3 regions of the Actinoallomurus oryzae genome follow, and region 3 is predicted to be linked to each of the others. Evidence: riboswitches for the same ligand, from Rfam matches in the RefSeq annotation. Region 3 holds a riboswitch; each other region holds the start of a gene.
The links. A riboswitch is a leader RNA that binds a small molecule or an ion and turns the genes downstream of it on or off. The one in region 3 is predicted to bind cyclic di-AMP.

Region 1 (5,273 bases), 270 kb from region 3:
GGGTCGTGTTGGCGCGGACGTCCGAGCCGCCCTGCTTCTCCGTCATCGACATTCCGGCGAGGATGCCGGCCTTGGTCAGCGGCGGGCGGAGGCCGAAGTCGTACGTGCCGGAGGTCAGCAGCGGTTCGTACGCGCGGGCGAGCTCGGGCTCCTGGCGCAGCGCGGGCACCGCGGCGTACGTCATCGAGATCGGGCAGCCGTGCCCGGCGTCGACGCGCCACACGTAGAACTTGGCGGCGCGGGCCACGTGCGCGCCGGCGCGCTCGGTCCACGCGCGGGCGTGCAGCCCGTGCCCGACCGCGACCTTCATCAGCTCGTGCCAGGCGGGGTGGAACTCCACCTCGTCGACGCGGTGGCCGTACCGGTCGTGGGTGCGCAGCACCGGGCGGTACTCATTGGCGAGCCGCCCCCACTCCTGCGCCTCCTCCGAGCCGGCCAGCCGGCCGAGCTCGTGGATCTCCTCGGTCGCCCAGCCGCCGCCCTCGCGGAACAGCCCGTCCAGCAGCGCCGGGTCGTCGGCCACGTCGTAGCCGGTCAGCGGGGGGACCTGGTTGAACACGTCATGCGTCGTCATGGGACCGCTCCGATGCTGCGCTGGGCGAAGGTGATGAGGTGAGCCGTGTCGCCGGTGACCTCGGGGACCCGCGCGGTGCCGGCGGCGGCACCCGCCGCCAGCGGGGCGACGAGGGCCTCGCCGATCGCCCCGACGAGCGCCGCGGCGCTGACCTGGACGTCCTGGTCGGGCAGCTCGCCCGCGGCGATGCCCCGGGTGATGAGCGTCGCGATCGCGTCGGCGTACGCGCGCCGGAACACCAGCCGCTCGGCGTCGACGGCCGGGTCGGCCGGCTCGGCGAGCAGCGCGTACGCCATCCGCGGGGCCCGCAGCGCGCGGCCCGCGAAGGTCTCGATCACCGCGGCGACCGCCTCGGCGGCGGTGCCCTCCAGGGCCGCCGCTCGCGCGACGGCGTCCACCTCGCGCCGGGACGCCGTGCGGAACACCTCCGCGACCAGGTCGGCCTTTGCCGGGAAGTGGCGGTAGACGCTGCCGGTGGCGACACCGGCCCGGCGCGCCACGGCGGCCACCGAGCATCCCGCGTAACCGTGCTCGGCGACGATCGCGAGCGCGGCGGACAGGATGCGCTCCCGCGAGGCGCTCAGGCGCGCCTCGACGCGGGGCGTGCGGCGGTACGGCACACAAGAATTGAACCGCAGTTCACTTCTTCGACGCAACCACGGAAAAACGGTCCGTGGCTCTGCGGGAGTACGGTCCGGGCCCCTCGGAAACGGTCCCAGCACTTCAGAAACGGTCCGGGCCTCTCGGAGAACGATCCGGGGCCTCGGAAAAAGGTCCGGGGCCCCTCGGGCGGAGGGGCCCCGAACGCCCCCAGGGGGGATGGGGGCGGGAGAGGGCTACTTCTCGGAGATTCCGGTCGCCATGTCGTAACCGGTGCCCGAGTGGCGGTAGACGGGGCCGTCGCCCAGCTGCAGCACCTGGAACTTGATGGGGATCGAGTTGGACCGGGTGCCGGTGAAGTACTGCATCATCTCCTCGGACAGGTCGATGATGGCCGGCGGGTTGTGCTGGGCGACCGCCCATTCGGCCGGGCCGAAGTCCTCGACCACGCCGACGGCGCTCTTCTTGCCGACGGTGATCTTCACCTTGGTGCCGAGCGGCCAGTACGGGCTGGCGACCGTGTGGAACGACATCGGCTTGCCGGACGCGGTCTCCGCGTCCCAGAACGACGTGCCGGTGGAGACGCCGCCCGGCAGGGCGGCCTTCTTGTCGGCCTTCTCAGTGGGGGCCTGGCGGGGCAGCTTGACCGCGTGGCCCTCCGAGCCGGGGCCCAGCAGGCCCGAGTCCTCCTGCGTCACCTGCACGCTGCTCGTACGGGCGGCCGGGGACGAGTCGGTGGAGTGGGTGAGCGCGACGGACAGGCCGGCGCCGGCAACGACGACACCGGTCGCCACCGAGGCGATCGTCTTAGTGGAGAATCGATCCAGGGAATGCTTGGCGAATTCGAACATGGGGGGATGGCCTCTCAGCACAGGGGAGTCGACGTGCAGGGCGGGCCGCCCCGGCCGGCGCGCGGCCGGGGCGGGGAGAGGGCTCAGGCGTCGCTGGAGCCGTACTCGGGGTAGCCGTAGCCGACGACCGACGACTTGTCGCGCGTGCGGATCTTCACGGCGTTGTCGGTGTTGCCCTCGATGGTCTGGATAGTCCCGTCGTGGTTGTCCTTGATGACCATGCCGACGTGGTCGATGTCGTCGATCGACTTGCTTCCGCTCCAGGAGAAGAAGACCACGGCGCCGGGCGTCGCGTTCTCACCCCAGCGGCCCTGGTCCTTGAACCACTGGGCGTGGGTGCGGGTGAAGGCGTCCGCGCCCATTCCCTTCACGCCCAGCTTGGCGCCGATCCAGGACACGAACATGTCGCACCAGTTCGCGTTGGCGTAGTCGGAGACCTTGCCGCCGTCGCGCTGGACGCCGCGCTCGGCCCACGGAGAGGAGACGAACCACTGTTGGAACTTGGTGCCGCCACCGGAGGAGTCCTCGGTGACGCCCACCTGGGACTCGGCGAGTTTCAGCGCGTCGCTCGCGCTGGGCAGCACCTGGCGCTTCTCGGTGTTGACGTTGCCGGCCTTCTTGTCGGCCAGGGCCAGCGTGTCCGGCTTCTTGGGGGACGCGGCGTCGTGGGGCACGGTCGCCACTGCTCCGGCCGAGACCGCGTCGACCTTCTGGGAGGATCCGGCCGGGGCCGCCGCGATCAGGCTGATCGCGGTCGCGCCGACGGCGGTGACGGCGGCGAGGGAACCGCCGAGTCTGGTGTTACGCAGCAGACGGCATGACTTCTTGTGTCGACCTGACACGTTCGAGCACTCCTTTGCTTCCATGCCGCTTACCGGGTTAGCTGACGGGTTCGGGCGTGGAAGCTGCCCTACGGCGCAAAGGGGATGCGCCGATTCACCCCAGTGGTGCGGTGGGTCCCCGGTTCCGCGAAATGCGGATTCAGCGGGAGCCGTCTGAGGGGACGGCTCGAAGAACAGGGGGATGGCGGGCCGTGTGTACGGCCACTTCTCTCAGGTCTAGGGGATCTTGTCGTCCATTCGTCCGGTGCACTCCTGACTTCCCGGCGCCTGCCGATCACCCCACGGGCTCGGGCGGGAAGTCGCCCTGCGGGCACACTGGAGGCGTGCCACACGCCCTGTCAGAGACACGGGGTCCGGCTCCGTCGCTTCGCGGCGGATGCGGCGCGTTGCCGAACCGGCATCGGAGGTGGATCCATGAGGGGGGATCGCAAGGGGATGCGCGGAGCGGCGCTCTTGGTTATGAACCGTCGCGGCCCGGAAGGGGGGCCCCTCTCACGCGTCGTCGCGTGCCGCACGCGGTGGTGCTGGTGGGCAGGCCCTGGCCGGCGGAGATATTACGGACGGCGCATGGGGGGCGCCGCCGGTCAACCGAACATAGCAAACATATTTCGGGCCGTAAAGGGTGAATATGGACATCCGCCGCCTCTGACCTGCGAGAAGATCACGTGGCCGGGTCTGTCAAGCCCGAAACCCCGATGAAATAAGGGTTTTCAGCCGACAGCTGCTTGATCACCGAGCGTGATGATCTCGGTGTAGCGCTGCTCGATGATCTCGGCCAGCTCGGGCGCGGCGCCGAGCGCCGCCGAGACGGCCGTCGCCCCGGCCGCGAGCGACTCGTCACGGACCTTGTCGGCGAAATGGCCGGGGGCGAGGAAGTAGGAGGCGACCGCGACCCGCGGAGCCCCGGCGTCCAGCAGCCCGCGTACGGCCTCGGCCGGCGTGGGGCGCGCGGCGGAGGCGTAGGCGGGGACGACACGCCGCCATCCGAGCCAGCCACGGGCCATCCGGCCGATCGTCGCGTTGGCCGACGGGTCGCTCGACCCCGCGGCGGCCAGCACGAGGGCCGTGTCCGGATCGGGCGTCACACCGGCCTCGGCCAGCCTCCGCTCCAGGGCGGAGATCATCAGCGGGTGCGGCCCGAGCGTCGCGCCGTACCACAGGCGCATCCGCGGGTGGTCCCGGCGCACCTCGGTCAGCGCGCCGGGGATGTCGGTCTTGCTGTGGTACGCGGCGGTCAGCAGGAGGGGGAGGACGGCGGCCTCGCCGGCGCCGTCACCGGCGAGCGCCCCGAGCGCCTGGCCGGGCGTCGGCGGCGCGTGGTCGAGGTAGGACGTGACCACCCGCAGCCCGGACCGGCGGCGTACGAGGTCGAGCAGATCCTCGACCGTCGCCGCCGCACGCGGGTCCCGGCTGCCGTGCGCCACCGCCACCAGAGGCGGCGGGAGTGCACAGGTGATCAGAGGTTGATGCCGCATTCGGACTTACCGGTGCCGGCCCACCGGCCGCTGCGCGGATCGTCGCCGGGCGCGACCCGCTGGGTGCACGGCTCGCAGCCGATGGAGGGGTAGCCGTCGTACTGCAGCGGGTTGACGAGGATGCCGTTCTCCTCGATGTACGCGCCGAGCTGCTCGTGCGTCCACCGGGCGAGCGGGTTGACCTTGACCTTCCCGCGCGAGGCGTTCCACTCCACGACCCTGGCCCCGCGGCGGTGCGCGGTCTCCTCGCGGCGGATCCCGGTGATCCACGCGAGGTACGGCTCCAGGGCGCGGTTCAGCGGCTCGACCTTGCGCAGGTGGCAGCACAGGTCCGGGTTCCGGCCGTAGAGCCGGGGCCCCAGGTCGCGCTCCTGCTCGGCGACCGTACGCGAGGACGTGACGTTCACCACGTTGACCGGGTAAACCGCCTCGACGGCGTCACGGGTGCCGATCGTCTCGGCGAAGTGGTAGCCCGTGTCGACGAAGAGCACGTCGATGCCCGGCCGGATCTTGGCGGCGATGTCCACCAGCACGGCGTCCTTCATCGAGGACGTCACGCAGATCCGGTCGCCGAACGTCGCGATCGCCCAGCGGACGATCTCCTCGGCCGGGGCCTCTTCGAGGGCGTCGGCGGCCGACTCGACGATGTCGGTCAGGTCGAGCGCGGCGGTCGGGCGTTCGAAGGTGAGGGTCATCTCGCCCGCCCCCTCGGGTCGGCGGGGACGGCGGCGCTGAGCGCGCCGGTGCCGATGAACCGCAGCTTGAACGCACGGGTGCAGGCGCGGCAGTGCCAGCCGCCGTCGCTCTCGTACGGCTCGAGGTCCTCGTCGCCGCAGTAGGGGCAGTAGAAGGGGACCGCTCGTTCGGTCATGAGTCCTCCTTCGTCGGAGGGTGTGACCACTGGCGCGTGCCTTCGGTTCGCTCACTCCGT
Region 2 (5,273 bases), on a different contig from region 3:
CGCTGCATCCGCACGTACGTCTCCGGGTCGCGCGTCAGGTCGAGCGCGTGCATGTCGGCGCGGGCCTCGATGCGGCGGCTGATGAGGTTCTCCACCGGCCCGGCGACCTGCAGGAGCACGGTCACCGCGGCGAGCAGCAGCGCGACGGACCGCGGGTCGGCCGGTGACTCGGCCCCGGCGCGCCGCAGGAGCCGCGGCGAGGTGATGACGAGGAAGAGCACGCACACGCCGGCCGCCGCCCCGAGCGCGCCGACGAGGGTGCCGTGCAGCACGTCGTCGCGCTTGGCGTGGCCGAGTTCGTGCGCCACGATGAGCTCGATCTCCGTACGCGGCTCGCTGCTGAGCAGTGTGTCGTAGACGACGATGCGGCGGGTGGAGCCGAAGCCGGAGACGTAGGCGTTCAGCTCGGTGGTCCGCTTGGAGGCGTCGGCGACGAGCACGTCGCCGACCGGCACGCCGTCCCGCCGCGCCATCGCGAGCAGGTCGGTGCGCAGCGGCCCGGCGGGCATCGAGTGGAACGAGTTGAACAGCGGCTCGACCAGCACCGGATAGCCGAACGACGCCGCCGCGACGAGCACGAACCCGCCCGCGGCGGCCCCCGCCCACCAGCGCCGCGGAAACCGGCGGACCAGCAGGTGCACGCCGAGCAGCACGACGATCCAGATGACGAGGGTGACGCCGAGCGAGGTGAGCTGGTCGGTGAACCAGCCGCCCCAGGCTTCGGTGGACAGCCCGTACCGGTGCAGCACGGTCTGGGACCACACGTCGAACGGCAGGCCGGCGAGCCGGGTCAGCGCCGCCAGCACGACCGCCGCCCCGACCAGCCGCAGCGGCCACCACCGCAGGGGCCGGGTGACCGAGCCGAGCAGCCGCGCGCCGAGCGGCGTGAGGCCGAGCAGGAGCACGACCAGGAGGCCGGCCGCGAGCCCGGCGTACGCGGGCGGGTCGAGGGTGTCGTTGAACGCTCCGCTGCGGGCGATCTGCGCGGGGGTGAAGTCGAGCCCTGGATCGGCCGTCGCGCGGGCGCCCGGCAGCGGGTGCCAGGGAGTCGTCACCAGGATCACCACCGCCAGCAGCGCGCACAGGACCACGGCGGCGACCGCCGCCCCGCGCCGATCCGGCGCTGGGCCGGGCTCCTGCCTCGCCTCGACCGCGACCGCCGGCCCGGCCGTACGACGTGCCCTCACCGCGTGCTCCTCATCTGGCTGCTGCGTGGCGTGCCCCATGGGTCACGCCAGTTCCCGGCGGACGTACGCGCGCCACAGGGCGTCGAACCGGTCGGTGCCGATGCCCAGGACGCTGCGGAGCGCATGGTCCTGGAGCCGCGGGTCGCCCGCGTCCTGCGGCTCCGCCTCGGCCGTGCGGTAGAGCCGTACGAGCCGGTCCTCACCGTAGCGCTCGGCGACCATGCGGCAGGCGAGCCACGCCTCCTCGTACGCCGCCGAGAGCCGGTCGCCCGAGCCGGCGAACTCCTTCGTGCCCGGCAGGGTGGCCGGCACGCCGCTGGTGGCGATGAGGTCGGCCAGCTCGCGCCCGGCCGCCTTGGTCGAGACCCCGGCCTTCTTGTAGCCGACGTAGTCGGCGAGTCCCTCGATCAGCCACATCGGGGTCTTGCCGTCGCGCGCTCCGCCCATCGCGACGTGCACGAGCTCGTGGGTCAGGACGACGTGCCGGCCCAGGGCGGTCAGCCGGCCGAACGCGGTGGGGGTGATGACGACGCGGTCCTCCCCCGTGTCGCGGCCGCCCTCGTCACCGGTGACCGTGGCCAGCGCGGCGATGTCGCCGAGGTTGCGCACGTCCCCCACGAGCTCTTCGGCCTCCTGCTCGGTGGCCGGGACGAGCGCCACGACGCGCCGGGCCCACCGGTCGCCGACGACGCCGGAGACGGTACCGATCCCCTGGTCGAGGCGGGCGGCGATGTCGCGCAGTTCGGCGGTACGGGCGGCGGAGTCCTGACCGGCGACGGCTCCGTCCTCGGCGAGCACGATGCTGCGCCGCCCGTGGACGACGGTGAGGCCGCCGCCGTTCCAGATCTGCGGGTCGTCGCGCAGGCCGTGCGCCGCGCCGTCGCCGGAGATCGTCCAGCCCGTGCCCGGGCGGCGGTCGAAGGTGAGGTATTCGGTGGAGACGAGGTCACGGCGGTCGAAGCCGCGCAGCCGGTAGGTGAGCCGGAGGCGGGCCGTCCAGCCGTCGTCGGCCGCCACGGCGGGGCGCGTGTCGGCCAGGGTCTCCTTCCAGACGGCGAGCGGCACCTTGGCCAGGTTGTCGAACAGCGTCCGCTGCCCGGCGCGGAACGCCTGGCCCGAGGGGTCGACGGTGGCGAGGAAGGCGGCGCGGTCGCGGTCGAGGACGGCACGCGAGCGGCGCTGGAGCAGGGAGTTCACCGTGGCGGCGCTGGGCGCGGGCGGCGCCCCGGCGACCGGCCGGGAGGAGGCGGCGGCCCGGCTCTCACCGTCGTGGAACGCGATGTAGCCGACCCCCGCGAGGAGGTTGGCCACGATCGCCAGCCCGGCGAGCCCGGCGAACATGGCGGGCGCGGTCGCACGCGAGTCCAGGTTCCCCTTGGCCGGCATGCGCGCGATCCTAGCCGCCGCGACCGGGTGCCCCCGCCGACGGCACCCGCCATCACCCGTCCACCGGACCCGGAACGTACGCGACCGCCGGGGCGTCCTCGCGGACGGGCCCCGGCGGTCGCCTGGACGGGTGCCTCAGTACGGGCGGGCGGCGCCGTTGAAGTGCGCCCGGTAGTAGCTGTTGATCAGCACCTGCTTGACGTGCGTACCGGAGTGGGGGGCGTGGATCATGTAGACCTTCCTGCCCTTGACCTTCGAGACGATGCCCGTGTGGCCGTCGCCGTAGAAGTACACCAGGTCGCCGGTGGCGAGGTCGGAGAACTTCACGTGGCGCTTGACGTGCCGGTGCTGGGCGTCCGCGGTGCGCGGGAGCTTCACTCCGGCCTTGCGGTAGACGTACTGCACCAGACCGGAGCAGTCGAAGCTGCTCGGGCCGTCGCCGCCATAGCGGTACGGCTTGCCGATCTGCTTACGGGCGACGGCGACCGCCGTCAGCCCGACCTTGTGTCGCTTGCTCCAAGACGTCTGCTTCGTCGTCGTGCTCGCGGCCGCCGTGGGGATGGCGACCGGGGTGACGGTGGCGACGGTGTCCGATGAGGCGGATGCCGTCGAGGCCGTCAGGACCGTGGGCGCGAGGACCGCGCCCGCGGCCAGCATGCCGCCGGCGAGGCGGACGCGCGTCGGCGAAGCGGTCGAGGGGGTGCGAGACAGGATGCTCTCCTTCCGTGTGCGCCTACCGGGTTAGCTGACGGGTTCGGGCTGGGAAGAGGTCGCCCTACGGTCCGCCCGCCGCACCACGGCCCGCGGTCACGGTCTGTCCGCCGCACCGCTGTCTGCCTGTGATGACGCAGGACGCACCGATTCACCCCGGGGGATCCGCGCCCTTCGCGCGTATGTGGGTCCCCGGCTCCGCGTGCCCGCGGACTCGGCGCTCGCGGCCGCCTGACACGCCCTCTCACGGGGCGGTTCTCCGGTGACCGGCCGCTTATCTCTGCATTTCGGAAAGCCGAGAGGATGATCCACCCGATGGAATGTGTTCCACAACACATTCGAAGGAAGGGCGAATTCCCTCACGTCGGCTGCACGCGACACATGGGGCGTATCGCATAACTCGGCGCACGCTAACAAGGCACCTATGAATACGCAAATTCGCCGTCAGAGCGTACGAGAGAAATTACCTAAGGTGAATTCGCCCCGACCGAAAAAGGCCCTCCGGGCACTGACGCGCCGGAGGGCCTGTGGTGTTCGTTCCGGTCAGAGCAGGCGACCGCCGCCGTAGTACACCTGGCTGTAGTACGCGTCACTGAGGCTGGAGATCTTCACCACGTCGCCGGTGTGCGGCGCCTGGATGAACTTGCCGTTGCCGACGAACATCCCCATGTGGTCGTTGTTGCTGAAGAAGACCAGGTCACCCGGCTGGAGGTCGGCCTTCGCCACACGCCGGCTCGCGCTGTACTGGTTCGGCACGTAGTGGCTGAGGTTGATGCCGATCTGCTTGTAGGCCATCATCGTCAGGCCCGAGCAGTCGAAGGAGTTCGGGCCGGCGCCACCGAAGACGTACGGCTTGCCGAGCTGCGCGCAGGCGTACTTCAGCACCGTTTCGGCGCGGCCGGTCGCCAGGATCGAGCAGTTGGCCTTGGACGAGCCCGGGTCGATGTTGCGCCCGAGCCTGTTGATGAGCGCCAACTGCTTCCTGATGGCCGCATTGGCCGACGCCCGCTGCTTGTCGACCTGGTCCTTCTGCTGCTTGAGCTGCTCGGCCGCCTGCTCCGCCAGCGCCTTCTGCCGCTCCAGCCGCTGCGCGGACGCCAGGAACTGGTTCAGCTCCGCCGCGCGGTTGCTGGAGACCTTGGTGAAGGCCGACATCTGGTCGAGCACGGCCTCAGGGTCCTTGGCCCCCACGAACTGGGGGATGTCCCCCGCCGCGCCGCCCTCCTTGTACGCCGCCGCGGCGAGCTGAGCGACCCGGGTGTGCAGCTGGTTGAACGTCGCCTGCTCGACCGTGACGGAGGACTTGAGCGCCTTGAGGTGGCTCTGCGCGGCCTTCCAGTCCTCCTTGGCCTTGTTGTACTGGTTGGCCAGCTTGTCGACCTGGTCGTTGAGCTTGGCAAGCTGCTGCTTGGCGGCGCTCAGCGAGGGCGTCGGCTTGGCCTCCGCGGGGGCGGCGGGCAGGACGAGCCCGGCGAGGACGGCCGCTCCGGCAGTACCGACGATCCAACGACTGGTTTTGGACATGGTTGAACGCTTCATCTCCACTGTTGTCAGCTCCCTACGGACGGCCCGCGCCGTAGTAGTTCGAGCTGTAGTAGCCGCTCAGGCTCTCGATTTGAACGACCGTGCCCGTGTGCGGTGCGTGGATGAACTGGTTGTTGCCGACGAACAGGCCCACGTGGCCCAGGTTGTCGAAGAAGACCAGGTCGCCGGGCTGGAGGTCCGAGCGGGCCACGCGGCGGGTGGCGTTGTACTGGTCCGGCACGACGCGGGGCAGGCTGACGCCGGCGTGACGCCAGGCCATCATCACCAGCCCGGAGCAGTCGAAGCTGTTCGGTCCGGCGCCGCCGTACTTGTACGGATCGCCCTTGTGGGCGTAGGCGTACTCCAGGGCGAGGCGGGCGGGGCCGGACGCCGGCCCGTTGTAGGTGCCGCCATGGCTGCCGCTGGAGCCGCCGCCGAGCCTGTTGACCAGGGACTGCTGCTGCG
Region 3 (5,273 bases):
GTTCTTTCCGCCTAGCGCAGAGCGAAGCCCGGCCACGAAAGGCGGGATGTACACCGATATCTCGGCGAACGCCCCGGCGACCCGTGCGGGCGGCGTACGGTCAGAGCCCGTCCCTGTCGCAACCGCCGTTGACGCGGTCGAGGAACACGCTCAGACGGTCCCGTATCTCGGCCAGCGCGGTGATCTTCCCCTCGAGTTCGGTGAGCTTGCCCGCGATGACCGAAGCGCTCCCCGGGCACCGGTTCGCCTCGATGTCCTGGTCGAGGCAGGGCAGGAACGCGTGGAGGTCCTCGGCGGTGAAGCCGAGCGAGAGCAGCAGCCGGATGTTGCGGACCCGCAGGATGGAGTTCTCGCCGTAGTCCCGGTACCGGTTCGCCGTACGCCGGGGGTGTAGCAGGCCCTGTTGTTCGTAGTAGCGCAGGGCGCGGACGGTGGTTCCCGCCTCGTGGGCCAGTTCGCCGATCAACACGGTCGGAGATTACCTTTCGGGTGAACGCTCCTCATGCGATGTTGATCCCGCCGTCGACGCGGATCACCGAACCGGTCAGGTAGCCGGCCTCGGGGCGCGCGACGTTCACGATCCACCAGGCGATCTCCTCGGGCCGTGCGGCGCGCCCGAGCGGGACGCGGGCGAGGATCTCGTCGCGGCTCGCGGCGATCTCCTCGGGGGTGAACCCGGCGTGCGTCAGCACGGGCGTCTGTGTGATCCCAGGAGCGACCGAGACGACCCGGATGTTCCGCGGAGACAGCTCGACGGCCCAGGTGTGGGTCAGGAAGTCCAGGGCCACTTTCGTGGACCCGTAGACGGAGTTGCCCGGGAAGGCGCGCCCTGGGCCGTTGGCGGTGATGTTGACGATCGTGCCGCCGCCGTCCTCCAGCCGGGGCAGGGCGGCCTGAGCGAGCATCAGCGGGCCGATGAGGTTCGTGTCGAGTTGCTGCTGCGCGACGTCCCGGTCGATCGTGCCGAGCGGCGCCGGCCGGGTGACGGCGGCGTTGTTCACCAGGACGTCAAGCCGCCCGAACGCCTCGACCGCGGCGGTCACGATCCGGGCGGGCGCCTTCGGCGCCGCGACGTCGGCGACGAACGTGCGGATGCCGGGTCGTCCTTCGGCGGTCCGCTCGAGGTTCTCCGCGTTTCGGCCCACGACGAGCACCTGGGCACCCTCACGTGCGAACTGATGCGCCGTCGCCCGGCCGATCCCGGTGCCGCCACCGGTCACGATCACGCTCTGACCCTGGAGTGACGTCTTCGTCATATCTTGCCCGTTCCTTGTCGTCGCTGGGTCCGCTCGGCCGTGCCGAACGATGCCGCGACGACGCTAAACGTTGACCCCGGCGTCAGGGTCAAGCGCGAGGGAGAACAGGCGGAGACGGGGAGGCCGCCGGCGCAGGCCGACCGAGCGCGAGCGCGCGCTCCAGGGGCAGGGTCGGCCTGCAACGGGTCCACGTGCCGAGCCGACCGTTGAGATCGGACGTCCGGCTCGGTGCGGACCGGGGGAAAGCGGCAGTGCCGGGCTCGGAGAAGAAGGCCCGGGCGATGACCGAGGGCCCTCCCACGGGCGGGGAGGGCCGGCTCGGGCTTCAGAGCCCGCTCTCAGACGTTGAGCGACTCTTCGGAGCTGGGCTGGGAGACCGCGGCGTGGAGGGTGTTCCAGAACGCCAGCTCGACGTCCTCCTCCAGCTCGGTGATCTTGCCCCAGAACTCCTTGTCCTCGGCCAGCGCGGCGGCCTCCGCGGACAGGACGGGCATGACCGCCGTGCCGGCGTCCGCGGCGTCCAGGTCGGCCACGCTCATGTCGGCGGGCATCTCGACCGGCGTGCGGTGGTGCTTGCCGCGCTTGCGGACGCGGACGTTCGGGGTCGGCACCGGCACGCGGACCTTCGCCTTGCTCAGCGCCAGCGTCACCGTGCCGAACACCACGACGGCCAGCAGCCCGGTGAGGGCGGCCTGCTGGTCCGGCAGCGGCGGCGCGGAGTCGTGCTGGGCCGTCGTCTGCGTCTCGTGCATGGGGGTGGCCGGCTGCTGACCGATCTCCTTGGCGGCCGGCGGCGGCGCCGAGTGCTTCGGGACGTACTTCTGCTCGGCCGGGGCCGCCTTGACCTTCACCTTCGACGGGTAGCCGTACCCGACGACCTGGCTGACGTCGCGGGTGGCGCGGCCGAGCTGGTCGTTGTGGTTGGCCTCGATGGTGTGCAGCGTGTGGCCGTGGACCGACTCGACGATGCCCACGTGCTCGATGTCGCCGATGCTCTTCCCGCCGTTCCACGAGAAGAAGACGATGGCGCCCGGCTCGGGGTGGTGACCCCACGCGTGGTGCTTCTTGAACCACTTCGCGTGGTCGGGCGTGGAGGCGAACTCGCCGGTCCAGTCCTTGACTCCGGCCTTGTCCGCCGCCCAGGCGAGGAACATGTCGCACCAGGCCGCGTCCTTGAAGACGGGGTCCTTGCCGACGTGCTTGCCGTACCAGTCGCCGTACTTGGTGTACCCGCTGGCCTTCTCGTGATAGCCGAGCTGGCCCTTGGCGACCTGCAGCAGTTTGTGACCTATCGGATCCATGTCTCCCCTAACGCCGCCTACCGGGTTAGCTGACGGGTTCGGGCCAGGAGGAGCCCTACCGTGCGAGACGGATTCACCCCAAGGGACTACGTGGGTCCCCGGCTCCCGCTGCACTGGGGGTGCAGCCGGATTCGGCGGTCGGTCTGTCACCTCCCGGGTGGAGGTAAGTCACAGCCCGATTACGGCGCAATGTATCTGAAGTGTCGCGAGAACGGCAACGCGTTCGGAGCGGAAAGTATGGAGCGAACTACTTACCCACTGTAACCAAGCCCTGGGACTGATCGTTGCGCAACGGCGGAATTGCGGCTCTCATCTGCGGAAATGGAAGAGTGGCCAATCGCGGCGCCAATGAGGCCCGGCGCGCAGCGTAGTGACCGAACCCACGCCAGGGCGATGCTCGCTGGACCGAGTCGACCGGCTTTGTCGGGAGATGCGGCAGTTCATCCAGGCGGGCCGGAGGTGCCCCGATGAAGCGCGACAGAACGCCACAAGGTGCGACGAATCGGATGCGTCGCGTCGTCGTCAAAAACTTTCGAACAAAGGCAGAAGAAAGTCAATGATCACCGTGCCCGGTACGGGCGAGCGGCGGGGGAAGCGCCCGGCTCCGGCCCGCCGGGAGAGGGACGGAGCCGGACGCGGAGACTCAGTCCACGGTCAGCACGATCTTGCCGCGTGTGTGTCCCTCCGCGCTCAGGCGCTGGGCCTCCGCGGCCTCCGCGAGCGGGAACGTCTTCGCCACCGGGACCGTCAGGCGGCCGTCGTCGACGAGCCGCGCCAGCGCCGCCAGGTCCGTCGGGTCCGGGCGGACGAACACGTATCGCCCGCCGCGTTCGGTCACCGACGGGTCCACGATCGACGCCCACCGGCCCTTGCCGGTCAGCAGCTTCGGCGTCACCTCGAGGGCCTCGCCGCCCACCAGGTCGAGCGCCGCCGAGACGCCGCCCGGGACGAGCCGGCGCACCTCATCGGCGAGCCCCGGCCCGTACGCCACCGGCTCGGCGCCGAGCGACCGCAGATGGTCGTGGTTGCGCGGGCCGGCCGTGCCGATGACCCGGGCGCCCCGCGCCAGCGCGATCTGCACGGCGAACGACCCGACACCGCCGCTCGCCGCGTGGATGAGCACCGTGTCGTCCTCGTTCACCCCCAGCGCCTTGACGAGCGCCTGGTACGCCGTCAGGCCCGCGAGCGGCAGGCCGCCCGCCTCGGCCCACGACAGCCGCGCCGGCTTGCGGCCGAGCGTGCGCACCGGTGCGGACACCAGCTCGGCGTACGTGCCGCGGCCCACGTGGTCCTCGCGCACGTAGCCGATGACCTCATCGCCCGGTGAGAACTCGCTGACGGCCGGCCCGACGCGTTCGACCACGCCCGCCAGGTCCCAGCCCGGGACGACCGGGAAGTCCGTCGGGAAGAGTCCGTCCAGGCGGCCCTCGCGGATCTTCCAGTCCACCGGGTTCACCCCCGCCGCCTTGACGCGTACGAGGACGAAGTCGGGCCCGACCTTCGGCTCCGGCGCGTCCTCGGCGAGCTTGAGCACGTCGGGACCGCCGTATTGGTTCATCACGATGGCTTTCACACCGTCACCGTTACCCCACGACGCGGGGATTCACCACCGGCGGCTCATCGAAACCGCGTGTACACGGACAGGCCGAGAACGATCATGATCAGCGGCCCCAGCACGGTCAGCGCGGCGAACAGCGCGCTGCGCCCCGCCTGGTGCCCGTACGGCACCAGCGAAGGCGGGCGGCCCGCCACCGGCCAGGGCTCGCGCAGCTCGTCCGCTGCCGGCCGGTCGTCGAACCCCGGGTCGACCCGGCCGCCCAGCGGCAGCCCGGCCGCCCAGCCGAACAGCTCGGCCAGCGCCGTGGGCGGGATGTCCAGGCCGGACGCGAAGTAGCGGACCTCCGCGGCCGTGCGCTCGAGCGTACGGATCGTGTTGCCGAGGCCGAGCCCCTCCAGCCAGCCGCGCGTGTCGCCGCCGAGACTCGCGCCCACCGCCGTGCGGCGCAGCACGTCGGCCTTGGTCACCACGACCGCGATGCGCCGCTGCCGGCCCTGGTCGGCGCGCGACCGCAGCTCGGCAAGCAGCCGCTGCAGGGTGTCGGAGGGGTCCTCGTCGGAGGTCGCGGTCGTCTGCTCCACGAGGCGGCGTTCGTCCGTGGTGAGCGCGGCCCGCAGCTCCGGCAGGGCGAACGGGTCGATGACGAACAGCAACGCCTCGCCGTGGTCCAGGTAGCGCAGCCGCTCGACCCGCGTCGCGCCCGTGTGCAGCTCGCCGGCCGGGTCGAACAGGTAGAGGATCCGGTGCGCGGCCGGCAGCGTCAGGTCGAGCATGGTCGCCACGGGCAGCTCGGGGCCGGTCTTGGCGAGGCGTCCACCGCGGTCGAGCTCGGCCACCGCCCCGGCGTACGCCCGCGCGTCGCGCGCCTCGACGAACTCCGCGCGGCCCCCGGCGCCGGCGGCGCTCGCGCGCAGCGCGCGTACGGCGAGGAACATCAGCGTCGTCTTGCCGGCCGCGGGACCGCCGACGAACGGCAGCGGCTCGACGCGCGCCCGTCCGATCCGGCCGGGCAGCCGCCGGTGGCAGTGCGGGCAGTACGCCCCGAGGCGGAACCGCCCCAGCAGGATCGTCGTGGGCAGCCGCGCGCCGCAGCGGCAGACGTGCCGGAACGCGCCGAGGCGGTTCGGCACGAGCCGGGAGTGGCGTTCGTCGCAGCGG

Region 1: linked by a shared signal. The riboswitch ahead of ABEA10_RS18105 (CHAP domain-containing protein) and the one ahead of ABEA10_RS16870 (CHAP domain-containing protein) in region 3 are both predicted to bind cyclic di-AMP.
Region 2: linked by a shared signal. The riboswitch ahead of ABEA10_RS23825 (C40 family peptidase) and the one ahead of ABEA10_RS16870 (CHAP domain-containing protein) in region 3 are both predicted to bind cyclic di-AMP.

What each region holds. Positions count from the first base shown of each region.
Region 1 is NZ_BAABHF010000019.1:851,986-857,258, reverse strand. It holds gene ABEA10_RS18120 (acyl-CoA dehydrogenase family protein) at 1-574, opposite strand, end outside; gene ABEA10_RS18115 (TetR family transcriptional regulator) at 571-1,194, opposite strand; gene ABEA10_RS18110 (RlpA-like double-psi beta-barrel domain-containing protein) at 1,411-1,968, opposite strand; gene ABEA10_RS18105 (CHAP domain-containing protein) at 2,109-2,867, opposite strand; cyclic di-AMP (ydaO/yuaA leader) riboswitch at 2,879-3,022, opposite strand; gene ABEA10_RS18100 (sirohydrochlorin chelatase) at 3,578-4,342, opposite strand; gene ABEA10_RS18095 (phosphoadenylyl-sulfate reductase) at 4,324-5,037, opposite strand; gene ABEA10_RS18090 (Insertion element protein) at 5,034-5,213, opposite strand.
Region 2 is NZ_BAABHF010000025.1:40,687-45,959, reverse strand. It holds gene ABEA10_RS23835 (M48 family metallopeptidase) at 1-1,187, opposite strand, end outside; gene ABEA10_RS23830 (basic secretory protein-like protein) at 1,230-2,573, opposite strand; gene ABEA10_RS23825 (C40 family peptidase) at 2,709-3,230, opposite strand; cyclic di-AMP (ydaO/yuaA leader) riboswitch at 3,289-3,514, opposite strand; gene ABEA10_RS23820 (C40 family peptidase) at 3,828-4,808, opposite strand; gene ABEA10_RS23815 (C40 family peptidase) at 4,843-5,273, opposite strand, start outside.
Region 3 is NZ_BAABHF010000019.1:584,883-590,155, reverse strand. It holds gene ABEA10_RS16880 (MerR family transcriptional regulator) at 101-469, opposite strand; gene ABEA10_RS16875 (SDR family NAD(P)-dependent oxidoreductase) at 501-1,256, opposite strand; gene ABEA10_RS16870 (CHAP domain-containing protein) at 1,595-2,557, opposite strand; cyclic di-AMP (ydaO/yuaA leader) riboswitch at 2,556-2,704, opposite strand; gene ABEA10_RS16865 (NADP-dependent oxidoreductase) at 3,201-4,130, opposite strand; gene ABEA10_RS16860 (TRAFAC clade GTPase domain-containing protein) at 4,175-5,273, opposite strand, start outside.